3 regions of the Streptomyces colwelliae genome follow, and region 2 is predicted to be linked to each of the others. Evidence: riboswitches for the same ligand, from Rfam matches in the RefSeq annotation. Region 2 holds a riboswitch; each other region holds the start of a gene.
The links. Region 2 has a riboswitch for cyclic di-AMP ahead of ACNFOC_RS31905 (transglycosylase SLT domain-containing protein). Riboswitches for the same ligand answer to the same signal wherever they lie in the genome.
Positions count from the first base shown of each region.

Region 1: another riboswitch for cyclic di-AMP. It lies ahead of ACNFOC_RS00790 (C40 family peptidase); the one in region 2 lies ahead of ACNFOC_RS31905 (transglycosylase SLT domain-containing protein).
Region 3: another riboswitch for cyclic di-AMP. It lies ahead of ACNFOC_RS27015 (M23 family metallopeptidase); the one in region 2 lies ahead of ACNFOC_RS31905 (transglycosylase SLT domain-containing protein).

Region 1 is NZ_JBLTJC010000002.1:47,754-57,653, reverse strand. Features, by position in the region: gene ACNFOC_RS00810 (DEAD/DEAH box helicase) at 1-1,187, shown strand, start outside; gene ACNFOC_RS00805 (SCO5918 family protein) at 1,252-1,578, shown strand; gene ACNFOC_RS00800 (glyceraldehyde-3-phosphate dehydrogenase) at 1,727-3,181, shown strand; gene ACNFOC_RS00795 (DUF1996 domain-containing protein) at 3,274-5,346, opposite strand; cyclic di-AMP (ydaO/yuaA leader) riboswitch at 5,694-5,867, shown strand; gene ACNFOC_RS00790 (C40 family peptidase) at 5,876-7,507, shown strand; gene ACNFOC_RS00785 (hypothetical protein) at 7,711-8,169, shown strand; gene ACNFOC_RS00780 (endonuclease/exonuclease/phosphatase family protein) at 8,171-9,031, opposite strand; gene ACNFOC_RS00775 (GtrA family protein) at 9,176-9,742, shown strand; gene ACNFOC_RS00770 (hypothetical protein) at 9,796-9,900, shown strand, end outside.
Region 2 is NZ_JBLTJC010000188.1:7,735-17,634, reverse strand. Features, by position in the region: gene ACNFOC_RS31925 (LolA family protein) at 1-389, opposite strand, end outside; gene ACNFOC_RS31920 (polyprenyl synthetase family protein) at 652-1,662, opposite strand; gene ACNFOC_RS31915 (peptide MFS transporter) at 1,871-3,373, shown strand; gene ACNFOC_RS31910 (CocE/NonD family hydrolase) at 3,401-5,395, shown strand; cyclic di-AMP (ydaO/yuaA leader) riboswitch at 5,659-5,830, shown strand; gene ACNFOC_RS31905 (transglycosylase SLT domain-containing protein) at 5,834-6,313, shown strand; gene ACNFOC_RS31900 (HAD family hydrolase) at 6,408-7,214, opposite strand; gene ACNFOC_RS31895 (LacI family DNA-binding transcriptional regulator) at 7,321-8,349, opposite strand; gene ACNFOC_RS31890 (carbohydrate ABC transporter permease) at 8,419-9,300, opposite strand; gene ACNFOC_RS31885 (carbohydrate ABC transporter permease) at 9,297-9,900, opposite strand, start outside.
Region 3 is NZ_JBLTJC010000141.1:352-10,251, reverse strand. Features, by position in the region: gene ACNFOC_RS27030 (bifunctional acetate--CoA ligase family protein/GNAT family N-acetyltransferase) at 1-900, opposite strand, end outside; gene ACNFOC_RS27025 (HPr family phosphocarrier protein) at 1,089-1,370, shown strand; gene ACNFOC_RS27020 (GntR family transcriptional regulator) at 1,532-2,227, opposite strand; gene ACNFOC_RS27015 (M23 family metallopeptidase) at 2,415-3,170, opposite strand; cyclic di-AMP (ydaO/yuaA leader) riboswitch at 3,184-3,345, opposite strand; gene ACNFOC_RS27010 (M16 family metallopeptidase) at 3,560-4,948, opposite strand; gene ACNFOC_RS27005 (M16 family metallopeptidase) at 4,945-6,300, opposite strand; gene ACNFOC_RS27000 (DNA gyrase/topoisomerase IV subunit A) at 6,628-9,084, shown strand; gene ACNFOC_RS26995 (CobW family GTP-binding protein) at 9,094-9,900, opposite strand, start outside.

The sequences.
Region 1 (9,900 bases), on a different contig from region 2:
TGGCCCGTACGGCGGGCCGCCGCGCTGAACCGCGAGCGCCCCTTGCCCTCGTCCTCGTCCCCACCCGCGAGCTGGCCCAGCAGGTCACCGACGCGCTCACCCCGTACGCCCGGGCCGTGAGCGTCCGTATGACCACCGTCGTCGGCGGTATGTCGATCGGCCGTCAGGCCGGGGCGCTGCGCGGCGGCGCGGAGGTCGTGGTCGCGACTCCGGGACGCCTCAAGGACCTCATCGAGCGCGGCGACTGCCGCCTGGACAGCGTGACCATCACCGTCCTCGACGAGGCCGACCAGATGGCCGACATGGGCTTCATGCCCCAGGTCACCGCGCTGCTCGACCAGGTGCAGACGGGCGGCCAGCGCATGCTGTTCTCGGCCACCCTGGACCGCAACGTGGACCTCCTGGTCCGCCGCTACCTGACCGACCCCGTCGTCCACTCCGTCGACCCCTCCGCGGGCGCGGTCACGACGATGGAGCACCACGTCCTGCACGTGCACGGCACGGACAAGCAGCGCGCGACCACCGAGATCGCGGCGCGCGAGGGCCGGGTCATCATGTTCCTGGACACCAAGCACGCGGTGGACCGGCTGGTGAAGCACCTGCTGAACAACGGCGTCCGCGCGGCCGGTCTGCACGGCGGCAAGTCCCAGCCGCAGCGCACCCGCACGCTCGCCCAGTTCAAGGACGGGCATGTGACGGCGCTGGTGGCGACGAACGTCGCGGCACGCGGCATCCACGTCGACAACCTCGACCTGGTCGTCAACGTCGACCCGCCCACCGACCCCAAGGACTACCTGCACCGCGGCGGCCGTACGGCCCGTGCGGGCGAGTCCGGCAGTGTCGTCACGCTGGTCACCCCCGACCAGCGCCGTGACTTCACCCGGCTGATGACCGCGGCCGGCGTCACCCCGGAGGTCACCGCGGTGCGCTCCGGCGAGGAGGAGCTGACCCGGATCACGGGCGCCCAGGCCCCGTCCGGCGTCCCGGTCGTCATCCAGGCCCCGGTCGTGGAGCGCGAGCGCACCCGTCGTAGCCCGTCCTCCTCCTCGTCCCGGGGCCGTCGTGGCCGTCCGGCCGGGTCCGGCGAGGGCCGGTCCGCCGGTGGTGCGGCGCGTCGCGGCGGCAGCGGCGGAAGCAGCAGCCGGGGCCAGGGGCAGCGACGGTCGTCCTTCGGCCCCGCGGCCTGAGGACCAACTCGGCGCCTTCGGGCGCCCGTTCGGCCCCCGATCCTCCTTCTCTCTGTGAGGCAACATGCGCTGTGTCATCGCCCGGTATCCCTTCGACCTCACCAAGATGGGTGTCCTGGAGACGATGAAGGGCATCAAGCCCGAGCTGGTCACGGGTGAGTCCGTGACCATCGGGCGGCGCCGCTACCCCGTCAAGCAGGTGGGGCAGGTCATCACCCGGCAGGACCCGCGCGACTTCAACAGCGGCGAGGTCATCCGGGCCATGACCCGGCTCGGCTTCACCTGCCACGGACTGCCCGAGGCCGTGCCCGTGCCCGTCCTCACCCCGCTGGAGAACGCGTCGGCCCTGCTGGGCAGCAGCGCGACCCAGGACGTGTCGGAGACCGTGTAGAAGCGACACCAGCACAGCCGAGAGGGCCCTGCCGACGCGCGTCGGCAGGGCCCTCTCGGCGTTCCCCGGGCCGGGCGGCACCCCTACTGAACGGGCAGATGAACAGCGGGTTAGCATATGAGCGCCGCCTAGCTCGAAAGAGAAACCTGTGCCTGTCAACGAGGACTCGTTCACCAACTGGAAGACCCGCGAGGAGATCGCGGAGTCGATGATCCCGATGATCGGGAAGCTGCACCGCGAGCGGGACGTCACCGTCCTGCTGCACAGCCGCTCCCTGGTCAACAAGTCGGTGGTCAGCATCCTCAAGACCCACCGGTTCGCCCGCCAGATCGCGGGCGAGGAACTCTCCGTCGTCGAGACCCTCCCCTACCTGCGGACGCTCACCACGCTCGACCTGGGCCCGTCCCAGATCGACATCGGCATGCTCGCCGCGACCCACCGGAGCGACGAACGCGGCCTCTCCGTGGAGGAGTTCACCGCCGAGGCCGTCGCCGGTGCCACCGGCGCCAACAAGATCGAGTGCCGCGAGGGCCGCGACGTCGTCCTCTACGGCTTCGGCCGCATCGGCCGCCTGGTCGCCCGGCTGCTCATCGAGAAGGCCGGCTCGGGCAACGGGCTGCGGCTGCGCGCCATCGTCGTACGGCGGAGTGGGGGGCGGGCCGAAGAAGATCTCGTGAAGCGCGCCTCGCTGCTGCGCCGCGACTCGATCCACGGCCAGTTCCAGGGCACGATCACCGTGGACGAGGCGAGCAACACGATCATCGCCAACGGCAACGAGATCAAGGTGATCTACGCGGGCGACCCGTCCGAGGTCGACTACACGGCGTACGGCATCAAGGACGCCATCCTCATCGACAACACGGGCAAGTGGCGTGACCGGGAAGGACTTTCGCAGCATCTGCGGCCCGGCATCGACAAGGTCGTGCTGACCGCGCCCGGCAAGGGCGACGTCCCCAACATCGTGCACGGCGTCAACCACGACACGATCAAGCCGGAGGAGCAGGTCCTGTCCTGCGCGTCCTGCACCACCAACGCGATCGTGCCGCCGCTGAAGGCGATGGCCGACGAGTACGGTGTGCTGCGCGGCCATGTGGAGACCGTCCACTCGTTCACCAACGACCAGAACCTGCTGGACAATTACCACAAGGCCGACCGGCGCGGCCGTTCGGCGCCGCTGAACATGGTGATCACCGAGACCGGTGCCGCCTCCGCCGTAGCCAAGGCGCTGCCGGACCTCAAGGCCCCGATCACCGGCAGCTCGATCCGGGTCCCGGTGCCGGACGTCTCGATCGCGATCCTCAGCCTGCGGCTCGGCCGCGAGACCACCCGCGCCGAGGTCCTCGACTACCTCCGCGATGTCTCGCTGACGTCCCCGCTCAAACGCCAGATCGACTTCACCACCGCCCCCGACGCGGTGTCGAGCGACTTCATGGGCTCGCGCCACGCCTCGATCATCGACGCGGGCGCCACCAAGGTCGACGGCGACAACGCGATCCTCTACCTCTGGTACGACAACGAGTTCGGCTACTCCTGCCAGGTCGTCCGCGTCGTCCAGCACGTCTCCGGGGTCGAGTACCCGACGTACCCCGCACCGGCTGCCTGACCCCGGCACGCCGAACGTGTGACGGCCCGGCCACCCCCAAGTCGGGGCGGCCGGGCCGTCGTTGTCACAGACCTGCACAGACGTGCGTCGTGTCAGCGTGTACTGCGCTTGCCTCGGTACAGCACCACGAATCCGGCGACGAGCAGCAACGCGCCGGCCACGGCGGGCCACAGATTCGCGCCGGTCTCCGCCAGCCCGCCCTGCGCCTGCGGTTGGTTCGGGCCTACGGCGGCGTAGCTCTCCCCGCCCGAGGACGAGGCGGGCGGTGTCGTCACGGCGCTGCCGATCTGGCCGCCGGAGCCGTTGTCCGAACTCCCCTGCGTCTCGCTCGACTTGGACCCTTCGGTCTTCGTGTCGGCCTTGGGGACCGTGACGGCGGTCGTCAGATCACCGGGGTCGGTGGTCTGGGTGTCGGTGGGCTCGGGGGCGTTGGCCCCGGTGTCCGGAGCGCTCGTCGCGGGATCCGCGGAGGGCTCGTCACCGTTGCCGCCGTTGTCACCATTCCCGCCGTTGCCGCCATTGCCCTCGTTGCCGCCGTTCCCGGCGGGCTCGTCGGACGCGGTGACCGTGGGCGCCGCCGTGGCGGTGTCGGTGGCCGACGGGGACTCCTGCGGCTCACCGGAACCCCCACCGTTCCCGGAGCCGCCACCCGAACCGGAGCCGTCACCGGAGCCGTCGCCCGAGCCCCCGGGGTCGTTGCCCGTCCCGGCGCCGCACTTCTCGCCGTTGTTGATGCAGTTGACCATGTCCTTCATCAGGCCCTCGTCGAAGACGTTGATGAAGTCGCCGTGGTCGGTGACGGGCTTGTGCTGCTGCTCGGGGAAGGAGTCCACCGCGAACAGCGGGGTCGTCTTGCCGCCGTCCTGGAGGCTCGGCGCGTCGACGTCGTAGACGATCCGCTGTACCAGCTGCGGGATGGCCTCGAAGCCCGCCGGGCAGGAGCCGTCGGCGGCCTCGAAGGCCACGTGGGTGCGGTGGTTGGCGCTGTCGATGTTGCGGCCGTCCCAGCAGCTCTGGAACTTGAAGGTGCGCACCACGTCGCTGCCCGCCGGGCACAGCGGGTACTTGTCCTTGAGCTGCCGGTCCTCGAACCCGGTGCAGCTCCAGGAGGCGTTGGCGTTGGCCGGGCCGTTGACGAAGGCCTTGGCGTCGCCGGTGATGATGCGCAGGAGGCGCGGCATCTCGACGACCTTGCTCTTCGGGTTGCCCACGAACGTCAGCGTGGCCGCCTTCGCGGTGACGATCTCACCGGAGTTGCCCTCGGTGCCGCCGCCGGGCTTGTCGGCGTCCTGCTCCTGCTTGCCGTTCTGGAGGCGCAACACGGGCCAGTAGTAGGTGGACTTGTCGCCCGGGTTCTCGCAGCTCGTGTCGGCCTTCGCGAGATCGTCGTCGCTGGCGAAGGCGTTGTTGGACTGGTTGCCGATGTAGTCGTGGAAGTGGTGAGCGCCGTTGGTGACTCCGGGCGCGACGATCACGTTGTCGGAGTTGAACAGGCCGTTCTCGTTCACCCCGCACGCGGTGACGAACGTGCCGCGGGAGGCGTCGGCCTGGTCCTGCGGAGCGTTCACGTTGGGCTGTACGGAGGTGATGTCCGCGTAGTCCGAGGCGACGGGCCCATTGGTGGACTGCTGGCCGCCCTGCTGATCCTGGCCGTCGCCCTGCTGCTGGTCCTGGCCGCCCTGGTCGTCGCCGCTGCCGTCCTGGTCGCCGCTCTGATCGCCGTTCTGGTCGCCGTTCGTGGGAGCGATCAGGGTGCAGCCGGCGAGTGCGTCGAGGCCCTCCGGGCGGTCCCCGACCCGCGCGATGGCGTCGTCGATCCGTCCGATGGTCGCGGCGCGCTTCTCCTTCAACGGATTCATGATCGCGTTGTCGGCGAAGGAGGCGTCCTGGCGTATGGACTCCGCCGAGTCCTTCAGTTTCTGGTAGGCCTCGGTTATCTGCTGGTCCAGAAGCGCGAGTTGGGTGTCGACCTCGGTCTTCGCCTCGTCGGGGACCGTTGTCAACTGGGTGCCGATGTCCGGGCAGTCGATCGTGGCGCCGTCCGATGCCGCATCCGGAGAGCCTTGTTGGGCAGCATCACCGCCCCAACCCCCTTCGGACGCCGACGCGTAGACGTTCGCCGCCACCAGTCCTCCGCCGCCCAGCATCAGGGCGACTGCTGCCATCGTCGCGCGTCGTGCGCCTGTGGGGCGTCTGCGCGTGTTGCGTGCCAAGGAAGTTGCTCCTACACGTATCGGTCGGCCCGGATCGTCCCGGCATGGAAATCCCCCGTCCCAATACGGAGCCGGGTGCCGCTGTGTTCAACCGTCCCAAAAATTCATAGCGACCTCATATGGATCACCCGGCCCGGTGAGCCCATGAACGCTCGATGCACCCAGGTGAAGTGTCTGAGCGAGGTAAAGGTCACAAAAACGTATCGGACATATCGCGCTTCAACCTTCACACGAGGCACACACGTTGGCTAAGTTGACGCTCAGACCGTACGACCTACTCCGGCGATCAGCGCCGGGCCGCACGGTTTGCGCCGAGTCCGGTGTGTCGCTCGCGACAGCCGGAGCCGAGGACCCAACCGACTTGGGGTGAATCGGCCCAACTGCCTCTCCGGGCAAGGGTCGTAGGGCAATCCTTCCGTGATCGGCCGCCCGAACCCGACAGCTAACTCGGTAGGCGCGTTACGGAAGGAGCACGTCTGCCATGCCGGCAGAACGAAGTACGCGCACCGGAGGCAGTGGCCCCACCGTGGACGACCGACCCAGCCGTGACGAAGTCCAGCGGCGGATCAACTCCCTTTACGACAGGGCCGAGACGGCCACCGGAAACTACAACGCCACACGCAAGATGTCCGGCGCTCCACGCCAGCGTGCCGAGCCCCGTCCCAGCGCGTCGCGTCCTTCCGATCCCGCCCAGGACGCCGTCACCCGGCAGTTGTTCGACCGCGCTCGCGCCCAAGTGGGCCCGACCGTACCGGCGAAACTGCCGCCCGGCAGGACTCCCGCCCGCTCGGCGGCACCCCGGCCCGAGCGGTCCGAGCGACGGCCCGAGCCCGAGGGCGGCGCCCGAGCGCTCGATGCGCAGCCCAGCCGCGCCGTGGCCGAACTGACCGTGGGGACCACCGCACCGGAGCTCGCCGCCCCGCAACTCGCGGCGCCTGTCGCGGAGTTGACGGCCGGACCCATCGCCACGCTGCCGCCCGCCGCACCGCAGACACCCCAGTTGCCTCAGGTGCAGCAGATGCAGCAGATGCAGCAGATGGCTCAGATGCCCCAGGCCACCGTCCTCGACCTGCCGCCCGTGCCCGCGATCGAAGTGCCGCCCACGCCCGCCGTGGAACCGCAGCAGTTCGCCGTCGCGGCCGCCCCGGCGCCGGCCTTCGACCCGCTCACCGCGGACCTGGAGCTGCTCCCGTACATCGCCGCTCCGCGCACCGAACCGGCCCCGGCGATGGCTACTTGGCCGCCCTCGGAGACGAGCTTGTCCGCCCCGGAGACGACGTGGTCGACCGGGTCGATGCCCATGGTCCCCGAACAGCAGATGTGGTCGACCGGGCAGATGCCCGTCGTGGCCGAGCAACAGGCCTGGTCCACGGGGCAGATGCCCATCGTGCCCCAGCAACAGGCCTGGTCGACCGGGCAGGTTCCCATGGCGACCGAGCAGCCTACCTGGTCCACCGGGCAGTTCCCTGTGGTTGCCGAGCAACCCGCCTGGTCCACCGGGCAGATTCCGATGGTGCCCCAGCAGCCCACCGGGTACACCACGCCGGAGCCGGACTGGCGCCCGCCGCAGCAGGAGTGGCAGCCGGCCCCGCCCGCCGCCGAGGTCTCCTTCGCCGCGGCCCCGGCCGTCGCTCCCGAGTTCACCCTGCCCACGGCTCCGACGATGCCCCCGGAGATCATTCTCCCCGCGGCCCCGACCATCAGCCCGGCACCCGCCGCGGCCGTACCCGCCGCACCGCAGGACCCCAGCACGCTCAGCAAGACCAGCGCCGCGCTCGCCTTCGCCCGCGCACAGATCGGCAGGCCGTGCCTGTGGGGCGCGGCGGGACCGGACGCCTACGACTGCTCCAGCCTCACCCAGGCCGCCTGGAAGGCCGCGGGCGTCCTCCTCCCGCGCACCGCCCAGGAACAGTCGGGCGCCGGCGCCCTCGTCCCGCTCACGGACATCCGCCCCGGCGACCTGATCTTCTTCTACGACAGCATCGACCACGTCGGCCTCTACACCGGCAACGGCCTGATGATCCACGCGCCGAGCCCGGGTACGCCGATACGCGAGGAGTCGATCTTCTACGCCGGTGCCGCCGCCATCCGGGGCGCCGTACGGCCCGCCTGATCCGATCGGGGCCGGGCATTTCCCGGCCCTGACCGCACACCCCGCGACACTCCCGGCCAACCGCCTCGTTGATCCGTACGAGTGGTGCATCCTGGGGCACGGTCGTAGCGTCGACAGAGACACGACGACCGTGCCCCGGCAGGCGGGCCCACCGCCGGTGCGGGTGCGGGGCGACGAGGACGAACAGGCGGCCGGGAGCGGACATGTACAAACACACCATGGTCGGAATCGTCACGCTCTGTGCCGCAGCCCTGCTCGGGCCGACCGTCGGTACGTCGTCGGCGGCCCCGACCGCGGTGCCGGTGGCGGCCCACCGGCAGCTCCAGGATCCCGTGCTCGTCGACTGTCTGTGGCACCCCGAGGTGCGCCCCACCGACTTCATGCTCGCCTGCGGCGACGGCAACAGCCGCCTCGCGTCGCTGCGTTGGACGTCCTGGAACGCCGACTCCGCGACGGCGACGGGCGTCAACTGGGTGAACGACTGCAAGCCCTATTGCGCGGTGGGCAAGTTCCACTCGTTCCCGGTGACCGTCCGGCTCGACTCCGCGCAGACCTGGAAGCGGCATCCGCAGGTGCGGCAGTACGGCGAGATCACCCTGACGTACCCCGGCGCGAGGCCGGACAAGTTCCAGCACACCGTGACCTACCCCTTGTGGAACTGACTCAGAGCGACAGCTCCACCACCAGCGGCCGGTGATCCGAGATCGCCGTCCTCGGGACGCACACCGTCCCTACGGCGTCCTCGCCGAGCCCCGTCGTCATGATGTGGTCGAGCTGGACGAGCGGCCGGTGTGACGGAAAGGTCGCCGGCCGGGCCGAACTCCGCCAGCCACGCGGCGCGGTCGCGTTCAGGGTGAGCCGGGGAAGCGCTCCGAAGAGGTTGAAGTCGCCCATCAGCACCTGGGGTTGGGGCAGATCGGCGATCCAGCGGCGCACGGTGCGCAGTTGCCCGATGTTCCACCCCGGCACGAACGACAGATGGACGGCCACGACGGTGAACGGGCCCTGTGGTCCTTCCAGTACGGCGGCCAGGACGGCCCGGGGCTGATCCCGGGCCAGCACCGGAGCGGCCCGCCCGGCGACCCGCAACGGCATACCGAAGGGGGCCGCCGGAAGCCGTAGGGCCCGCCACTCGTGGACCGGCAGCCGGGACAGCAACGCCAGTCCGTGCGAAGGGACTTCGGGCTGCCGGCCATCGGGGCCGTAGACGCGCATCCCGGGTTCGCTAGGGTCGAGGACCCAGCCCCGGCCCGGCACGGAGCGGCAGTGCAGCGCCGTCGCGTAGCGCCAGTGCCGCGCGCCCATCGCCTCGGCCGCGACGGCTGCCTGATCGACAGCGCCCGACCGTTCCTGGAGGCAGTCGATCTCCTGGAGTGCCACCACGTCGGCGTCCAGGCCCGCGACGGCTTCGGCGAGGGGAGCCGAGGGATCGCCGGGGGCAGCGGGGTCCGGGCGGCCGTCCGGCTGGATCTGCCGACCGTGCAGCACGTTGAACGTCGCGCATCTCACCAGTAACTCACCCATGATCAGGCCGCATTGTACGGAGTCCACCTGTGGGTGTGGTCCCCCGCCGCGAAAATGTACTTGCGTAACTCAATCAATCCGCTATAGTTGAGTAAGTCAAGCAAACTTACGCGGTCGCATCCAGAGGCGCAGCGTACGGAGCGGATGGAGACCGCCATGGACGACGCGCCCCGGACCCCGGCCGCTCCCGGTCCGCTCGCCTCCTTCGCCCGGTTCGTGGCGCTGGGCGGCGGTGTCGGGCTCCTCTCCAGCGGCGCCGTGACGCTGCTTGCCGAGCAGCTGCCCTGGGCGCTGGCGAACGCGCTGATCACCGTCGTCTCCACTCTCCTGTGCACGGAACTCCACGCCCGTTTCACCTTCGGCTCGGGGCGGCACGCCGGGTGGCGCCAGCACTGGCAGTCGGCGGGCTCGGCCGCGGCGGCCTACGTGGTGACCTGCGCCGCGATGTTCGTCCTGCACCTGGTGCAGTCGACGCCCGGGGCGCTGACCGAGCAGGTCGTCTACCTCGGCGCTTCGGGGCTTGCCGGACTCGCCCGTTTCCTGCTGCTGCGCCTGTACGTCTTCGCCACCGGTCGTGGCCGGACAGCGGTACCGGAGCAGCGGACAGTGTCGCGCGGCCCGCGGAAACTGCCCAGCCTTCAGGGCGTGTTGGAGGTACCGGCCACCACACAGGCCTGGCAGCAGCGGCAGTTCGCGCTCGCCTCCCGCTGACCTTCCCCATGATCAGTTACGCTGACCGTTTCCAAATCACAGGCGGCGGGGGCATGTTCACCAAGCAATTGATAGTGGGCGGACTGACAGCACTTCTCATCGGAGCGCTCAGCGCATGCGGCGGCGGGAGCGGAAGCGGCGACAGTGCGCGGTCCGCG
Region 2 (9,900 bases):
GCGACGCGCAGGGTGTGGGTGCCGGTGGCCAGCTCGGTGAGCTTGGTGGTCGGGTCGGCGGAGGAGCCGTCGCCGGACTTCGTGGCGCCGGACATCAGGCTGCTCTCCAGGCCGCCGAGGTCGGGCAGGCCCAGGTCGGTGCTGATCTTCACGGTGCCGGACAGCTGCTGGACGTCCGACTTGGCGATCTTGTCGATGAGTTGCTGGGCGGTGACCTTGGGAAGGTTCGGGTCGCCGGAGTCGGCGAGCGCCGGGACCAGTCCGATGGTCGCCGCCGCCACCCCCACCACGGTGACCGGGACGATGTACCGCGCCGCCCTGCGCCGCCCGGCCCGGAGCTCGTCGCGCTCTCCGGTGTCCGTGCTGTCGTCGGTTTCGTACGGTGCCATGTCTGCCTTACCTCCGTCGTCGGCGGCGGCTAATCCGTCGTGCACTCGTCCCACCCTGAGCCGCCATTCTCACCCGAATCGGTGAGGAGTGGTGTTTTCTCTGTTCTCCATCTGACCAAATCCGCCACACATAAGCGTCAGACCCGGGAGCCAACTCCACGTACGCCTGGGGTATGACACACGGAAGCGACGCCTCCCCAAACCCTTAGGGGGAAGACGCCGCCTCCGTACGGCAGTTACTCAGGGCCTCTTGCCCAGGGCCTCAGCCCGCGCGGTGCACCACCGCGTCGCACATCTCCAGGAGGGCGACCTTCGCGTCGCACTCGGGCAGCGGGGCGAGGGCCGCGCGCGCGTCCTCCACGTACCGGACGGTGTCGCGGCGGGCCTGCTCCAGCGCCGGGTGGGCCCGGAGCCGGGAGAGGGCCTCGGCGAGCCGGGCGTCGTCCGTGAGGTCGGAGTCGAGCAGCTCGCACAGGGCGATGTCCTCGGCGAGACCGAGGCGGTCCGCCCGCTCCCGCAGGCGCAGCACCGGCAGCGTGGGGATGCCCTCGCGCAGGTCCGTGCCCGGGGTCTTGCCGGACTCCTCCCCGTCGGAGGCGATGTCCAGGACGTCGTCGGCGAGCTGGAAGGCGACGCCGAGCCGCTCGCCGTACTGGGTGAGGACGTCGACGATCGTGTCGTCGCAGCCGGCCATCATCGAGCCGAAGCGGCACGCGACAGCGACCAGGGAGCCGGTCTTGCCGCCGAGCACGTCGAGGTAGTGCTCGACCGGGTCACGTCCGTCGGACGGGCCGGCCGTCTCCAGGATCTGGCCGGTGACGAGCCGTTCGAACGCCTCGGCCTGCACCCGCACCGCCTCGGGGCCGAGGTCGGCCAGGGTGTGCGACGCGCGCGCGAAGAGGAAGTCGCCGGTGAGCACCGCGACCGAGTTGCCCCAGCGGGTGTTGGCGCTCTCCACGCCGCGCCGCACGGTCGCCTCGTCCATGACGTCGTCGTGGTACAGCGTGGCGAGGTGGGTCAGCTCGACGACGACGGCCGAGGGCACGACACCCGGCGCGTAGGGGTCACCGAACTGTGCGGCGAGCATCACGAGGAGCGGCCTGAACCGCTTCCCGCCCGCGCGCACGAGGTGCTGGGCGGCCTCCGTGATGAAGGGGACCTCGCTCTTGGTGGCTTCGAGCAGACCCTCCTCGACGGCCGCCATTCCGGCCTGGACATCGGCTTCCAGAGCCTGGTCCCGCACGCTCAGCCCGAACGGCCCGACGACGGTCACGAGGGGTCTCCTGTCTGCTGGTGTCCCTGGGCGGTCACACGGTTTGTCGATAGGTCGCTGGCATCACTCAAGTCAGCGTATCCGGTCAGCTTTCGATCACCCAGGCCGCCCACCCCGTCCAGCAGGGGCGGTATCGGATCACGACCGGTATGTTTTCGATCACCTGATAAGAACGGATATTTATCGACTTACGCGGAAGTAGTGGATCGTGTCCCGAACCGCACTGGAAGCCGAACCCGACGACCAACCGCCGCCCGAGGACGACCACGCCTTCTTCGGCCAGCCCAAGGGGCTGCTCACGCTCTCCGGGCTTGAGGTCTGGGAGCGGTTCTCGTTCCTCGGCATGCAGGCCATCCTCGTCCTCTATTTCGCGGATACCGTCGCGCACGGCGGCATGGGCATGTCGTCCGGAACGGCCGCATCCGTATCGGCAGCCTACGGAACCCTGGTCTATCTCGTCTCGGTCGCGGGCGGCTGGCTCGCCGACCGCATCCTCGGTTCGTACCGCGCGGTGCTGTGGGGCGGCGTCCTGATCGCCTGCGGGCACTACGCGATGGCGGTCCCCACCCCCACGATGACCTGGGTGGGCCTCGGGCTGATCAGCGCGGGCACCGGCCTGCTCAAGCCCAACGTGGCCACCATGGTCGGAAAGCTCTACCGCACCGACGACGAGCGCCGGGACGCCGGTTTCGCGCTCTACTACATGGCGATCAACATCGGCGCCTTCGCGGGCCCGCTGATCACCGGCTGGCTCGGCGACCACGAGGGCTGGCACTGGGGTTTCTCGGCGGCCGCGGTCGGCATGACGTTCGGGCTCATCCAGTACGTCGCGGGCCGCCGTCACCTGGCCGGGCGCAGGAACACCGCGGAGTTCGCGCTCGCGCCGGACGCGCTGCGCCGCGCGGTGCGACTGATCGTCGTAGGCATCCTGGCCGCCGCCGTGCTCGCGACCGGGCTGGCCGTCGCCGGCTGGCTGACGATGGGCCGCTTCGTCGACCTGCTCACCGTCATCTCCGTGATCGCGCCGGTCGTGTACTTCGCGGTGATGTTCATGAGCCCGCGCGTGAGCGCCGAGGAACGCGGCCGGCTGCGCCCGTACATCGTGCTGTTCCTGGCCTCCACGGTCTTCAACTTCATTCTCTTCCAGGCCTATTCGACGATGATGCTACTGGCCGCGTCGAACGCCGAGACGACCATCCTCGGCTTCGACTTCCCCGCCAGCTGGTACGCGAGCGCGCTCGGCGCCTTCGAGGTCGGGCTCGCGCCCCTGGTCGCCGCGCTCTGGGTCCGCATGGGCCGTAGCCAGCCGCACGCCTCCAACAAGATCGCGATCGGCGTCGTACTCGGCGGCCTGTCGTTCCTGCTGATGGTCCTGCCGACCTCCGGGCACGCGAACGACAGCTACACGATGTCGGCCTGGTGGATCGTCGGCTCGTACTTCCTGCTCGGCCTCGGCGACATCCTCCTGGAGACCTCCGGCATGTCGGCCACGACGAAGCTCGCCCCGGCCGCCTTCTCCAGCCAGACCATGTCCCTCTGGTTCCTGTCCCTCGCCCTCGCGAACGGCATCCAGGCCCAGACGGTGAAGCTCTACGACGACGTCTCCAAGCCGGCCTACTTCGGCGTCAACGGCGCGATCGCGGTGGCCGCGGGCCTCGCGGTGATGGCCGCCGCGCCGTGGCTGCGCCGCACGATGCACCCGGTCCACTGAAGCCAACGGAGCCCCAGGGGTCACGTCATGCACATCCGAACCTCCTTCCCCTACGAGACGGCCCACGAGGACCTCCGTATCCCGCTGCCCGACGGAACACGCCTCTACGCGCGCGTGTGGCGCCCGGTGACGGACGAACCCGTACCGGCGCTCCTCGAGTACCTCCCGTACCGCCTGACCGACTGGACGGCGCCCCGCGACGCCCAGCGCCACCCCTGGTACGCGGGCCACGGCTACGCCTCCGTCCGGGTCGATGTGCGCGGGCACGGCAACAGTGAGGGTGCCCCCGGCGACGAGTACGACGCGCAGGAACTCGCCGACGGCGTAGAAGTGGTCAACTGGCTTGCCGCGCAGCCCTGGTGCACGGGCAAGGTCGGCATGTTCGGCATCTCCTGGGGCGGCTTCAACTCCCTCCAGATCGCGGCCCTCGCGCCCGAGCCGCTCAAGGCGATCGTCACGGTCTGCTCGACGGACGACCGCTACGACAACGACGTGCACTACATGGGAGGTTCCGCCCTCGCGGTCGACCTGCACGCCTGGGCGGCCACCATGCTCGCCTTCGTCGCCCGCCCGCCGGACCCCGAGTACGCGGGCCTCGTCTGGCGCGACACGTGGCTCAAGCGCCTCGAACAGATCGACCCGTTCATCCACACCTGGCTCGCCCACCAGATCCGCGACGACTACTGGAAGCACGGCAGCGTCTGCGAGGACTACGGCGCGATCGACGCGGCCGTCCTCGCGGTGGGCGGCTGGCACGACCCGTACCGCGACACGGTCCTACGGCTCGTCGAACACCTCCCGCCGGACCGCGTACGCGGCCTGATCGGCCCGTGGTCGCACCAGTACCCGGACCGCGGCCTGCCGCCGGGCCCCGCGATCGGCTTCCTCCAGGAGACCCTCCGCTGGTGGGATCAGCACCTCAAGGGCATCGACACAGGAGTGATGACGGACCCCCTCCTCCGCGCCTACGTCAGCGACTCGCACCCTCCGGCCACGGTCTACGACACCCTGCCGGGCCGTTGGGTCGGCGAGCCCGCGTGGCCCTCGCCGCACGTGAAGACGACGACGTACGGCCTCCGGGGTGCCCCCGTGATCGTCCGCTCCCCCATGCACACGGGCGTGGACGCGGGCCGTTTCTTCCCCTTCGGGAACGACGCCGACCTGCCGCCGGACCAGCGGGACGAGGACGCGCGCTCCGCGTGCTTCGAGTTCGAGGTGCCGGCCGAGACGTGGGTGCTGGGGCGGCCGAGGGTGCGGCTGCGGCTGACCTGTGAGGTGCCGCGCGGGCAGGTGATCGCCCGGCTGTGCGACGTGGCCCCCGACGGCGCCTCGACCCTGGTCACCCGGGGTGTGCTGAACCTGTCGGCGCGGCATGGGCGGGACCGGGCGGTGCCGTGGACGCCGGGCACCACCGAGGACGTGACCTTCGAGCTGAACGGCATCGGGCACGCGTTCCCGCCCGGGCACCGCATCCGGCTCGCGGTGTCGTCGGCGTACTGGCCGTGGATCTGGCCGCAGCCGGAATCGGCGGCGGGGTTCACGCTGGACCCGGAGGGGAGCGCGCTCGAACTCCCGGTGCGGGAACAGGAGTTGACGGAGGACATCCGGTTCGACGAACCCGAGGAGGCCGAGCCCCTCGGGGTCAACTACCCGGCCACGCTGGACGAACCGCGCCCCGAGCGGCTGGTCGTACGGGATGTCGCGAAGGGCGAGTGGCGGCTGGAGGTGGACCCCCGGTACGGCGGCACGCGCGTGTACCCGGACGGGCTCGAGTTCACCGAGGACGCGTTGGAGACGTACACGATCGACGAGTCGGATCCGCTGTCGGCCCGCACCCGCTCGGACTGGTCGATCCGGCTGCACCGGCCGGAGCTGGGGTGGGACACGACCGTGCGGACGCGGTCGGAGATTACTTGCGACGAAACGGAATTTATTACCTCGAACGAGGTCATCTGCACCGAGGGCGAAGAAGTGATCTTCCACCGCACATGGGAGAAAAGGATTCCGAGAACTGCCAGTTGAGGATGAATGCCCGATTTGCCGTTCTTAATCCTCCCGTGAGTTGGGTCACGCGTTTCTGTGCGTGCCCTGTGTCCTGGTCTGCCCGCGTTTTCCCTTACGGCATTTGACAGTTGACCCTTGGCTCACGCAAAGGATCAAGTGCCTCATACGCCTCAGACCAAGGTCAATAGGGGTTAGGTGTGATTCCGCCACTTGTTCCGGACATGTGCTCTCGCATAGTTTCCCGGCCTGTCGAGCGGAACGCCGAATCCTGCCGCCGCCCGGCATCCCAGTCACGAACTTCTCGCACGGCAGGAGCGGGGGAACCAGGTAAGCCGCCGGGCCGGTCGTCATGACCGGAACGGCTTGGGGTTAAGTCACGTCCGTCAGGGCGTGGCCGGGCACCTCCCAGCCCGAACCCGACAGCTCACCTCGCAGGCGACGGAGAGGAACCTCGTCATGCCTGCATCCGCTCAGTCCCGCCGCGCCCGCCTCGTCCGCCGTGCCGTTCTCACCGGTACCGGTGTCGCGATCCTCGCGCTGCCTGTCGTCGGTGCGACCACCGCGTCCGCGGCCACCACGTCGACCACCGCCGCCTCGACCACGCTTGCCGGGTACCCCAACACCCTTGACGGGTGGATTCGGGAGTCGCTCGCGATCATGGCGCAGAAGGGGATTCCGGGTACGTACAACGGGATCTACCGGAACGTGATCCGTGAGTCTTCCGGGAACCAGTACGCGATCAACAACTGGGACTCCAACGCGGCGGCGGGTACGCCGTCGAAGGGGTTGCTTCAGGTGATCGACCCGACGTTCAACGCGTATCACGTTGCCGGGACTTCGTTTGACCCGTATGACCCGGTTGCGAACATCACCGCTGCTTGTAACTACGCCGCCGCGGTGTATGGCTCCATCGACAACGTGTACGGGGCTTACTAGAAATCGTTGGATCAGCCACGACGGGTTGTTTGTTTGACTGCCGCGCCGTCGTGGCTGGTCGCGCAGTTCCCCGCGCCCCTAAAAGCAGGGCGTTCTAGCTGAACAATCTCTCAAGTACCAGGGCGATTCCGTCGTCCTCGTTCGAGGACGTCACCTCGTCGGCTACCGCCTTGAGTTCGGGGTGGGCGTTGGCCATCGCCACTCCGTGGGCCGCCCAGTCGAACATCGGGATGTCGTTCGGCATGTCGCCGAAGGCGATGGTGTCGGACGGGGACAGGCCCAAGTGGCGGGCGGCGAGGGCCAGTCCCGTTGCCTTGGTGATGCCGAGTGGCTGGAGTTCGACGGTGCCGGGGCCCGACATGGTGACCGAGGCCAGGGAACCGACCACCGAGCGGGCCGTGGACGCCAACTCGTCGTCCTCCAGGGCGGGGTGACGGAGCAGCACCTTGCTGATGGGTTCGCACCAGAGGTCGTCCCGCTTGCCTACCCGTACCGCGGGGAGCGTGGGGTGCGGCATCAAGTAGCCGGGCTCGATCAGGGTGAGGCCGTCCACGCCGTCCTGGTCTACCGCCGCGTACACCTGGCCCACCTCCGCCTCGATCTTGCCGAGCGCGGTCTCCGCCAACTCCCGGTCCAGGGTGACCGACCAGAGCAGACGGTCCGCGCCGGCGTCGTACAACTGCGCGCCCTGTCCGCACACCGCGAGCCCCCTGCTGCCGAGGTCGTCGAGGAGCGGTCGCACCCTCGGGGCGGGCCTGCCGGTGACGACGAGGTGCCGGGCACCCGCCGCCGCCACCCGCCGCAGTGCGGCGAGGGACCGGTCGGAGAGTGTGTCGTCGCCGCGCAGCAGCGTCCCGTCCAGGTCGGTGGCGATCAGTGCATATGCGAGGGGTGCGGCCATGATCAGAGAATACGGATGGAACGCCCCACCGACTCGACACGAACCGGACGGCTCCTGCCTTCACATGCGTTGACCCGTGTTCCGGTTGGTTTGACAGTTACGGCCGTTATGCCGACTCCCGTACCACCAGTTCCGTAGGCAGAATCACGCCCGCCGTGTCCTCGCCGGCGATCTGGGCCAGCAGCATCCTCACCATCTCGGCGCTGATGCGGTCGTAGGGCTGGCGCATGGTCGTGAGGGCCGGGGTGATGGAGGTGGCCGCCGCCGAGTCGTCGAAGCCTCCGACAGCGATGTCATCCGGGACCGAACGGCCGGATTGTTGGAGGGTGTTGACGACGCCGAGGGCCATCAGGTCGGAGGCTACGAAGACCGCGTCTATGTCCGGGGCCTGGGCCAGGAGTCTGCGGGCCGCTTCCTCGCCGCCCGTGCGGCGGTAGTCGCCCTCGACCACCAGGGTGGGGTCGTGCGGGAGGCCTGCCTCCGTCAAGACGTCTCGGTAACCCGCCAGGCGGTCGGGGCCGCCGGGGGCGTCGAGCGGGCCGGTGACCATGGCGATGCGGCGGCGGCCGGCGGCGATGAGGTGGCGGACCATCTCCTGGGCGCCGTCGCGGTCGGCGGCGGCGACGTAGCTGTACTTGGAGGCTTTGCCGAGCGGTTTGCCGCAGGCCACCAACGGGATTCCCGCGTCCCGGAGTTCGGCCGCGACCGGGTCGCCGCTGTGGTTGGAGACGAGGAGTACGCCGTCCACGTGGCCCGAGGTGATGTACCGGGTGAGGCGGCGGCGTTCGTCCTTCGACGAGGCCAGCATCAGGAGCAGCGGGATGTCGTGCCGGGCCAGGTGTTCGGTGCAACCCCGCAGCAGGACATTGAAGTTGGGGTCCTCGAAGAACTTCTCCTGAGGCTCGGTGAGGAGGAACGCCACCGAGTCCGACCGTCCGGTGCTCAGGGAGCGGGCGTGCCGGTTGACGACGTAGCCCGTCTTCCTGATCGCCGTCTCCACCGCGGTGCGGGCGGCGGGTGAGACGTAGTGGCCGCCGTTGAGGAACCGGGAGACGGTCCCCCGGGAGACCCCTGCCTCCCGGGCCACGTCGTGGATGGTGGGTGGTTTGCGGCGTCCGTTCGGACTGGTGGTCATGTTCCTCGTTCTGCCCGTTCGGGTGCGGTGGGGGGAGGTAGGGCTTCGGGTTCGCTCAGTGCTTGCGCCTCACGCCTTTACCGATCCGCTCAGCAGATCCAGGGACCAGAAGCGCTGGATCACCAGGAACAGCGCGATCAGCGGCAGGATCGCGAGGAAGCAGCCCATGATGACCAGGGTGTAGAGCGCGGGCTGCGAGGCGCCCTGGTTGAGCAGGGTGTAAAGGCCCAGCGTGATCGGGAACTTGGTGTCGTCCGCGAGCATGACGTACGGCAGCAGGAAGTTGTTCCAGATGCCGACGAACTGGAACAGGAACACCGTGATGAGCCCCGGCATCATCATCGGCACCGCGATCCGCGAGAAGATCCGCCACTCGCTCGCGCCGTCCATGCGGGCGGCTTCGAGGAGTTCGGCGGGCACGGAGGCGGCCGCGTAGATACGGACGAGGTAGACGCCGTAGGGAGAGAGGATCGACGGCAGGAGCATCGACCAGTACGAGTCGGCCAGGCCCAGCTTCGACAGGAGGAGGTACTGGGGGACGGTCAGCACGATGCTCGGGACGAGGACGCCGGCCAGCATCAGCTTGAAGACGAACTCCCGGCCCTTGAAGGCGAATCGGCCCAGTGCGTAGCCGCCGGCGGCCGAGACCGCGGCCGACAGCAGGGCGCCGCCGCCCGCGTAGAAGAGGGAGTTGAGCATCCACTCCCAGTAGATGCCGTCCCGGTAGGAGCTCAGCTGCTTGAAGTTGTCGAGGAAGCCGGTGCCGGGGGCGAAGGTGAACGTGGAGAACAGTTCGCCGCGGCCCTTGCTCGCCGCGATGACCACCCAGACCACGGGGATCAGGCAGTACAGCGCGCCGAGGATCAGCACCAGGGTGGGCACCCAGGCGGTGCGCTTGGGCTTGCCGAGGGCCGGGCGGGCGTCGGTGGCGGTGAGGGTGAGGGGGGTCATGCCCGGTCCTCCCGGGTGTAGCGGTCGGAGACGCGCAGCAGCGTGAAGGAGAGCGCGAAGGTCGCCAGGGCCAGCACCACGGCGGTGGCGGAGGCGCCGTAGATGTCCGACCTGAGGAAGGCGGCGTCGTAGATGGCCATCAGCGGACTCCAGGAACTGGAGAGGCCGTTGGTCAGCGGCTTCAGCGCCATGGGCTCGGTGAAGACCTGGAGCGTGGCGATGACCGAGAAGAAGAACGTGAGCACCAGCGACGGCATCACGATCGGGATCTTGATCCGCAGGGCGATCTTCAGGTCGGACGCGCCGTCGATGCGGGCGGCCTCGTAGATCTCCTGCGGGATCGAGCGCAGGGCGGTGTAGATGACGATCATGTTGAAGCCCGTGCCGCCCCACACCGCGATGTTCGCGAAGGACAGGTACAGGTTGCCGCCGTCGAACAGGTCCGGCTGCGGGAGGTTGAACTCGCGCAGCAGGTAGTAGAAGGGGCTGACCGTCGGCAGGTACAGGAAGCCCCACATCAGTGCGGCGATGATGCCGGGGACGGCGTACGGCAGGAAGATCGCCAGGCGCGCGAACTTGGCGCTGCGTGCCTGCGGGGTG
Region 3 (9,900 bases), on a different contig from region 2:
CCCCTGCACCCCGTGTTCGCCGCACTCGGTGACGACTTCGGGGACGTGCTCGACGGGGACGGCGACGACCGCGAGGTCCACGGGGCCTTCGATGTCGCGGACCGAGCGGTACGCCGGCACCCCGTCGAGGTCCTTCCGCTCCTCGGGGAATGCCTTGTTCACGGCGTACAGGCCGCCGGTGAACCCGGCGTCCCTGATGTTGTCGAGAACGCTGCGGCCCACTCCTCCGGGCGTGCGGCCCACGCCGACGACGGCGACCGAGCCGGGCACCAACAGCCGTCGTACGGACCGCGCTTCGGCGCGCTGCTCCCGCGCGCGCTGCACGGCGAGGGACCGATCAGTGGGTTCGAGGTCAAACTCCAGGCGTACGACGCCGTCCTCGAAGCTGCGCTTCTGGGTGTAGCCGGCGTCCGTGAACACCTTGATCATCTTGTTGTTGGCGGGCAGCACCTCGGCGGCGAAGCGGCGGATGCCGCGCTCGCGGGCGACGGCCGCGATGTGCTCCAGGAGGGCGGAGGCGACGCCCCTCCCCTGGTGCGCGTCCTGCACGAGGAAGGCGACCTCGGCCTCGTCGGCGGGGGCGGAGGCGACACGCCCGTCGGCACTAATGCGGTCATAGCGTACGGTGGCGATGAACTCGCCGCCGACGGTGGCCGCGAGTCCCACCCGGTCCACAAAGTCGTGGTGCGTGAAGCGGTGGACATCCTTGGCGGACAGGCGAGGATACGGCGCGAAGAAGCGGTAGTACTTCGACTCGTCGGAGACCTGCTCGTAGAAGCTGACCAGGCGCTCGGCGTCGTCGACGGTGATGGGCCTGACGCGCGCGGTACCCCCGTCGCGCAGCACCACGTCGGCTTCCCAGTGGGCGGGGTACTCGTGCCGGTCCGACGAGGTCTGCATGGGCCCCAGCGTACGGCTCGCGTCTGACAACGGCGCGAGGCAGTCTGTGGGAGAAAACAGCAAGGGGAAGTCGGGCCGAGGCCGCGGTCCGACGACTCGCTCCGGACGGTCCACGGGACCGGTCCGGGCTCGCTTCACGTGTGGGAAACTGGTCTAGACAACCCTGAGACTCTGAAGGGCAGCATCACATGGCTGAGCGCCGCGTCAACGTCGGCTGGGCGGAGGGCCTTCACGCCCGCCCCGCCTCCATCTTCGTCCGGGCCACCACGGCCTCGGGTATCCCCGTGACGATCGCCAAGGCCGACGGCAACCCCGTCAACGCGGCCTCCATGCTCGCGGTCCTGGGCCTGGGCGCCCAGGGCGGCGAGGAGATCGTCCTCGCCTCCGAGGCCGAGGGCGCCGACGCGGCCCTCGACCGCCTGGCGAAGCTGGTCGCGGAGGGCCTTGAAGAACTCCCCGAGACCGTCTGACAACCCCGCAATTGACGGTCGCGGTGCTTTTCGCCCAAAAACGATCCACCGCAACCTCGAAGGGCTCGTCCGAATTACCGGGCGAGCCCTTCGTAATTTCCACTTACGGGCAGCATAAATAATCCCCCGCGAATTACCTCTCTTTGTATACGGCGCCCGTGTTAATGCCGCAGACCCGACATGTTTACGGGAGGTTGCGAAGTCCTCACACGCTCCGTGCCGTTCGCGCCGCCGGGAAAGCGCAGCCGGTGCGCGGTGCCCGCGCGCTCGGTGTGCAGGGCGGTGATCGCCCGCGCGCGCTCGCCGTCGCCGCGCGCCACCGCGTCCACGATGGCCCCGTGCTCGGCCCAGGACTCCACGGGGTTGGCCGGTGCGTCCACCGCGTACATCCAGGCGATCTTGTGCCGCAGCTGGGTCAGCATCGAGGTCAGCGCGGGGCTCCCGGAGGCCTGTGCCAGCGTCTCGTGGAACCAGCTGCCCAGGGAGCGCAGATCCTCGCTGTTGCCCCTCCTGGCGCGCTCCTGGCCCAGCCTGACGAGGCCGCGCAGCACCTTGAGGTGGGCCTCGGTGCGCCGCTGGGCGGCCCGCGAGGCGCCGAGCGGCTCCAGCAGCATCCGCATCTCCAGCAGGTCGGCGGCCTCCTGCTCGGTCGGTTCCGCGACGCACGCGCCCGCGTGCCGCCGGGTCACCACGAACCCCTCGGCCTCCAGCGTGCGCAAGGCCTCCCGGACGGGGACGCGCGAGACCCCGTACCGGCGCGCGAGGAGTTCCTCCGTGAGACGGCTGCCGCGCTCGTAGACACCGGCGACGATGTCGTCCCGGATCGCCGTGCATACCGAGTGCGCCGGAATACGCATGTCCGACCTCCGCCTTAATCCCCGTGAAACGTCGACGATTGACGTGTGTTCCGTGACTCTATTGCAATGAGCGGGAATTTCCGATGGCGGGCCGGAATCCATGGATATTTTTTGGACAGGAGGGCTCCGGAAACGCCGAAAGCCCCGGCCGGCGAGCCAGGGCTTCGGGAAGTGCGGCGCCGTGTCGTCAGACGTTCACGCCGTGCTTGCGGAGGTAGGCGACGGGGTCGACGTCGGAGCCGTACTCGGCGGTCGTGCGGGCCTCGAAGTGGAGGTGCGGTCCGGTGACGTTGCCTGTCGCCCCGGAGAGGCCTATCTGCTCGCCCGGGGTGACCGTCTGGCCGACGGAGACACCGATGGACGACAGGTGGCCGTACATGGTGTACATGCCGTCGGCCATCTTGATCACGACCTGGTTGCCGTACGAGCCTCCCCAGCCGGCCTCGACGACGGTGCCGGAGCCGACCGCGTGCACGGAGGTGCCGGTCGAGGCGTGGAAGTCGATGCCGGTGTGGGCACCGGAGGACCACAGGGAGCCGCCGGTCTTGTAGCCGGTGGAGACGTACGAGCCGGTGACCGGTGCGACGAAGGTGTTGAGCCTCTTGCGCTCGGCCGCGCGGGCGGCGCGTACCTCGGCCTCGCGCTCCGCCTTGGCCTGCGCGGCGGCCTTGGCCCGGGCGGTCTCCCTGGCCAGCGTTTCAGCGGCGGCCTGCTGCTGGGCGACGGCCTGGGCGTCGATCTTCTCGGCCACGGAGTCGCCCATGGCGACGACGGGGGTGAGACCGGTCTGTTCGGGGGCGGGCTCCGCGGCGAACGCGGGGGCGCTCGCGAGGGTACCGACGACGCCGGTGGTGGTGAGGGCCGCGACACTCGCGACACGAACGGTGGTGCGATGGGTCCGGCTCGGGCGACGGTGCTTCCCGGTGGCGCGGGTGAACGCCATGGAGTGGCTGGTCCTTTCCTTCCTTCTCGCCTACCGGGTTAGCTGACGGGTTCGGAGCAGGAAGGTCTCCTACGGACCCCCTCGCTGGGCGCGGGCGTCCGATTCACCCCAGGGACACTTGTGGGTCCCCGGCTCCCCTGGCTCGCGCCGTACGGGGACTCGGCGATGACTGTCCGGTGCCACGAGTGCGGCGCGGTGCCTGACGGACAGCCGGACCGACGCTAAGGGGGGCAACTTTCAATCCCCAAACGGATCACGGTTTTTGTTGCACATGCCACAGGGCAGACAGGCAACCTCTCCCCCAATTCGGACATTAGGGGGCCCTGATGACTCTTCAGTCACCAGGGCCCCCACACGCGCGTGCCGCCGATCGGCTCTCTACTTGTCGTCTACTCGGCCGGGACGACGGTCACTTCGCCGATGCCGAGAGCCTCGACGGGCTCCTTGATCTGCTCCGCGTCGCCGACCAGGATCGTCACCAGACGGTCCACCGGGAAGGCGTTCACGACCGCCGCGGTGGCCTCCACGGTGCCGGTCGCGGCGAGCTGCTGGTACAGCGTCGCCTGGTAGTCGTCGGGCAGGTACTGCTCGACCTGGTCGGCCAGCGTGCTGGCGACGGCCGCGGCGGTCTCGTACTTGAGCGGCGCCACCCCGACGAGGTTCTGTACGGCGATGTCCCGCTCGGGGTCGGTGAGTCCGCCCTCGGCGAGCTTGCGCAGCACGGTCCACAGGTCGTCCAGCGCGGGACCGGTGTTCGGGGTGTCCACGGAGCCGCTGATGGCGAGCATCGAGGCGCCCGTGCCGTCGGGTGCCGAACGCAGCACCTGGCCGAACGCCCGCACACCGTAGGTGTAGCCCTTCTCCTCGCGCAGGACGCGGTCCAGGCGGGAGGTGAGGGTGCCGCCGAGGCAGTACGTGCCGAGCACCTGCGCGGGCCACACGCGGTCGTGCCGGTCGGCGCCGACGCGGCCGATGAGCAGCTGCGTCTGGACGGCGCCGGGACGGTGCACGATCACGACCCGCCCGGTGTCGTCGGCGGTCACCGGCGGCACGGGACGCGGCTGGGCGGTGGAGCCCGTCCACGAGCCCAGGGTGTCGGCGAGCAGCGCGTCCAGGTCGATGCCGGTGAGGTCGCCGACGACCACGACGGTGGCCGTCGCGGGGCGGACGTGCCGGTCGTAGAAGGCGCGTACGGCCCCGGAGTCGATCTTCTGGACGGTCTCCTCGGTGCCCTGGCGCGGGCGCGACATGCGCGAGGTCGCCGGGAACAGCTCCTTGGAGAGCTCCTTGGCCGCGCGGCGGGACGGGTTGGCCGTCTCGTGCGGGATCTCGTCGAGGCGGTTGCGGACCAGCCGCTCGACCTCGCTGTCCGCGAAGGCGGGCGCCCGCAGCGCGTCCGACAGCAGACCGAGCCCCTTGGCCAGACGCGAGGCCGGGACCTCCAGGCTCAGGCGCAGCCCGGGGTGGTCGGCGTGTGCGTCGAGGGTGGCGCCGGAGCGCTCCAGCTCGGCGGCGAACTCTTCGGCGGAGTGCTTGTCGGTGCCCTCGGAGAAGGCCCGCGCGGTGATCGTGGCGACACCGTCCAGGCCGGCCGGTTCGGCCTCCAGGGGCGCGTCCAGGAGCACCTCGACGGCGACGACCTGCTGGCCGGGGCGGTGGCAGCGCAGCACGGTCAGGCCGTTGCCGAGCGTCCCGCGCTCCGGGGCCGGGAAGGCCCACGGCCTGGCCTCGCCGGCCTGGGGCTGCGGGTGGAATTCCATCGTGGCGAGCTCGGTCACTTGGCCGCCTCCTCGTTCTCGTCGCCGGCTTCTGCTTCGTCATCCTCGTCCGCGATGGGCTCGTACACGAGCACCGCGCGGTTGTCGGGGCGCAGTCGGGCCTTGGCGACCACCTGCACCTCCTCCGCCGTCACGTCCAGGACGCGCTGTACGGCGGTCAGGGCGAGCTGCGGGTCGCCGAACAGGACGGCGTACCGGCACAGTTCGTCCGCGCGGCCCGCGACCGTGCCGAGACGGTCCAGCCACTCGCGCTCCAACTGGGCCTGGGCGCGCTCCATTTCCTCGGCCGTGGGGCCCTCCTCGGCGAACCGGGCGAGCTCCTCGTCGATGGCGGCCTCGATGACGGGCACCTCGACGTCCCCGGACGTCTTGACGTCCAGCCACCCCAAGGAGGGCGCTCCGGCCAGCCGCAGCAGGCCGAAGCCCGCCGCAACGGCCGTACGGTCGCGCCGTACAAGGCGGTTGTAGAGGAGCGAGGACTCGCCGCCGCCGAGGATGGTGAGGGCGAGGTCGGCCGCGTCGGACTCGCGCGTGCCGTCGTTCGGCAGGCGGTAGGCGCACATCAGGGCGCGCGCCGGGACCTCTTCCTCGACGACCTCGCGCAGTTGCCCGCCGATCACCTCGGGCAGCGTGCCGTCGCGGGGCTCGGGCTTGCCGTCGTGCGAAGCGATGGACCCGAAGTACTTCTCGATCCAGGCGAGCGTCTGCTCGGGGTCGATGTCGCCGACCACGGACAGGACCGCGTTGTTGGGCGCGTAGTAGGTGCGGAAGAACGCGCGCGCGTCCTCCAGGGTGGCCGCGTCCAGGTCCGCCATCGAGCCGATCGGCGTGTGGTGGTAGGGGTGGCCCTCCGGGTAGGCGAGGGCGGTCAGCTTCTCGAACGCGGTCCCGTAGGGCACGTTGTCGTAGCGCTGGCGGCGCTCGTTCTTGACGACGTCCCGCTGGTTCTCCATGGACTCTTCGTCCAGGGCGGCCAGAAGCGAGCCCATGCGGTCGGCCTCCAGCCAGAGCGCGAGCTCCAACTGGTGGGTGGGCATGGTCTCGAAGTAGTTCGTGCGCTCGAAGCTGGTGGTGCCGTTGAGCGAACCGCCCGCGCCCTGCACCAGTTCGAAGTGGCCGTTGCCCTTCACCTGTCCGGAGCCCTGGAACATCAGGTGCTCGAAGAGGTGAGCCAGGCCGGTACGCCCCTTGACCTCGTGGCGGGAACCGACGTCGTACCAGAGGCACACCGCCGCGACCGGGGTCAGGTGGTCCTCGGAGAGGACCACGCGCAGACCGTTGGCCAAGCGGTGTTCGGTCGCTGTCAGACCGCCGGACCCTGCCTCGGCGGTGGCCGTGTGACCCATGGGCATGTACGTCCCTTCGATCGCGGATTCTCTGGCTGGAACCGCAGAAATCCTGCTCGTCCCGCCACTGTATGCAAGCGTGCGGACCGTCGGCGAAGTTCCCGGCGGACGTACGCCCAGAGCGAGATCGCGTAGCCTGCGGGCAGTCGCACACGTGGACTCACGCGGCAGCCGCCGGCGACGGACCCGAGCGGGCAACGCCGGGTCCTGGTCCGCGTTGTCAGTGCCGCGGTCCACAATGGTTCACGTCAAGACCCCGTTCACGCTTCAGCAAGAGTGAGCCGAAGGGGAGCGACCCCCAGGCGAGCGACCAGAAAAGAGGAGCCGGCAGCGATGGCCCGCCGCAGCACGAAGACCCCGCCGCCCGACGACTCGTTCGAGGAGCGGATCCTCGACATCGACGTCGTCGACGAGATGCAGGGCTCCTACCTTGAGTACGCGTACTCGGTCATCTACTCCCGAGCCCTGCCGGACGCCCGGGACGGCCTGAAGCCGGTCCACCGACGGATCGTCTACCAGATGGACGAGATGGGCCTGCGCCCCGACCGCGGCTATGTGAAGTGCGCGCGTGTCGTCGGCGAGGTCATGGGCAAGCTGCACCCGCACGGCGACGCGTCGATCTACGACGCCCTGGTGCGCATGGCCCAGCCCTTCTCCATGCGCGTGCCGCTGGCCGACGGCCACGGCAACTTCGGCTCGCTGGGCAACGACGACCCGCCGGCCGCCATGCGGTACACCGAGTGCCGGCCGTCCGAAGCGGCCAACCTGATGACCGAGTCGATCGACGAGGACACGGTCGACTTCACCCCGAACTACGACGGCCAGGAGCAGGAGCCGGTGGCCCTGCCCGCCGCCTTCCCGAACCTCCTGGTGAACGGCTCGTCGGGCATCGCCGTCGGCATGGCCACCAACATGCCGCCGCACAACCTGGGCGAAGTCATCGCCGCCGCCCGCCACTTGATCCGCTATCCGAACGCGGACCTGGACTCCCTGATGCGGCACGTCCCCGGCCCCGACCTGCCGACGGGCGGCCGGATCGTCGGCCTCACCGGCATCCGGGACGCGTACGAGACGGGCCGCGGCACCTTCAAGATCCGCGCCACGGTCGCCGTGGACAACGTGACGGCACGCCGCAAGGGCATCGTCGTCACCGAACTGCCCTTCTCCGTAGGCCCCGAGAAGGTGATCGCCAAGATCAAGGACCTGGTCGGCGCGAAGAAGCTTCAGGGCATCGCCGACGTCAAGGACCTCACCGACCGCGCGCACGGCCTGCGCCTGGTCATCGAGGTCAAGAACGGCTTCGTACCGGAAGCGGTCCTGGAGCAGCTCTACAAACTGACGCCGATGGAGGAGTCCTTCGGCATCAACAACGTGGCACTGGTCGACGGCCAGCCCCTCACGCTGGGCCTCAAGGAACTCCTGGAGGTCTACCTCGACCACCGCTTCAACGTCGTACGGCGACGCAGCGAGTTCCGCCGCACCAAGCGACGCGACCGCCTCCACCTGGTGGAGGGTCTGCTCACCGCTCTCATCGACATCGATGAGGTCATCCGGATCATCCGCTCCAGCGACAACTCGGCGCAGGCAAAGCAGAGCCTGATGGAGCGCTTCTCCCTGTCGGACATCCAGACGCAGTACATCCTGGACACGCCGCTGCGCCGCCTGACCCGGTTCGACCGGATCGAGCTGGAGTCGGAGATGGAGCGGCTCCGGGCGGAGATCGCGGAGCTGACCCGCATCCTGGAGTCGGACGCCGAGCTGCGCAAGCTGGTCTCGACCGAACTGGCCGCGGTGGCGAAGAAGTTCGGCACCGACCGGCGTACGGTCCTGCTGGAGTCGGCGGGCGCCCCCGCCGCCACCGTGCCGCTCCAGGTGGCCGACGACCCGTGCCGGGTGCTGCTCTCGTCGACGGGTCTGCTGGCCCGTACGGCGAACGGCGAGCCCTTCCCGGAGGACGCCGAGGCCCGGCGCACCAAGCACGACGTGATCGTCTCGGCGGTCCCGGCGACGGCCCGCGGCGAGCTGGGCGCGGTCACCTCGGCCGGCCGCCTCCTGCGGATCAACGTCGTCGACCTCCCGCAGCTCCCGGAGACGGCCGCCGCGCCGAACCTCTCGGGCGGCGCGCCGGTCTCGGAGTTCGTCTCCCTGGACGAGGGCGAGACGGTCATCTGCCTCACCACCCTCGACGAGTCGTCCCCGGGTCTGGCCATCGGCACGGAGCAGGGCGTCGTCAAGCGCGTGGTCCCCGACTACCCCACGAACAAGGAGGAGTTGGAGGTCATCACACTCAAGGACGGCGACCGGATCGTCGGCGCGATCGAGCTGCGCACCGGCGAGGAGGACCTGGTCTTCATCACGGACGACGCCCAACTCCTGCGCTACCAGGCCTCCCAGGTCCGCCCCCAGGGCCGCCCGGCCGGCGGCATGGCGGGCATCAAGCTCACCGACGGCGCGAAGGTCATCTCCTTCACCGCCGTCGACCCCGCCGTGGACGCTGCGGTGTTCACGATCGCGGGCTCACGCGGCACCTTGGACGACTCGGTCCAGACGACGGCGAAGCTGACCCCGTTCGACCAGTACCCCCGCAAGGGCCGGGCCACCGGCGGCGTCCGCTGCCAGCGCTTCCTGAGGGGCGAGGACTGCCTCTCCCTGGCCTGGGCGGGCGCCGTACCAGCCAAGGCGGCACAGCGGGACGGCACCCCTGCGGAACTCCCCGAAATGGACCCGCGACGGGACGGCTCGGGCGTGTCGCTGGCCAAGACGGTGTCGGTGGTGGCGGGGCCGGTGTAGCCCCGACCGTCAGTCGTCCAGCCCCGGATCCGGGTCCAACTCCGGCTCGGATTCGGGTACTTGGCCGTACGCGGTCTCCTGATCCAGCTCCTGTACGTAACGGAGGACGCCCCACATGCCGCGCTCGTCGGCATGCGGGGCGTCGCCGTCTCCGCCTCTGCACGCCTCCAGCTCCTTGCCGAGGGCGGCCAGGTCGAGACCGGTGCCGATGAGCACGAGCTGGGTCAGCCGGGTGTCACCGTCCTCACCGGCCCAGGGCTCGGGGTAGAAGCGCAGAAACCGTCCTACGGCGTGCACGGCGTACCGATTACGCGAATCGTGGGCGCCGAAGTCGACGTACCCCTTGATGCGGTAGAGCCCCTCGGGCCGGCTGTCCAGGAACTCCATCAACCGGCGCGGGTCCATGGGCGTGCCGGAGGTGAAGGAGAGACTGTCGTAGGCGGTGTGCAGGTGGTCGGCGTGTGCGTCGCCGCCCTGGTCGTCACCGGTGTGCTCGTGCAGGTCGTCGAAGGTCAACTGCCCGACGCGCTCCTCGTTCGGCCGGCAGTCGAAGAGGAACTCGGGGTCGATCCGGCCGTAGGTCGCGGGTACGACGGCGGCACGGTCGGTGAGCGAGCCGACGAGTCCGAGGACGCGCGGGGCGTCGGCCGCCCGGTCCAGCTTGTTGACGACTACGAGGTCGGCGAGGGCGAGATGCCGGTCGATCTCGGGGTGCTTCGCGCGCGTGTCGTCGAACTCGGCGGCGTCGACGACCTCGACGAGCCCGCCGTAGACGATCCCCGGGTGCTCGCTGGCGAGCAACATGCGCACCAGTTC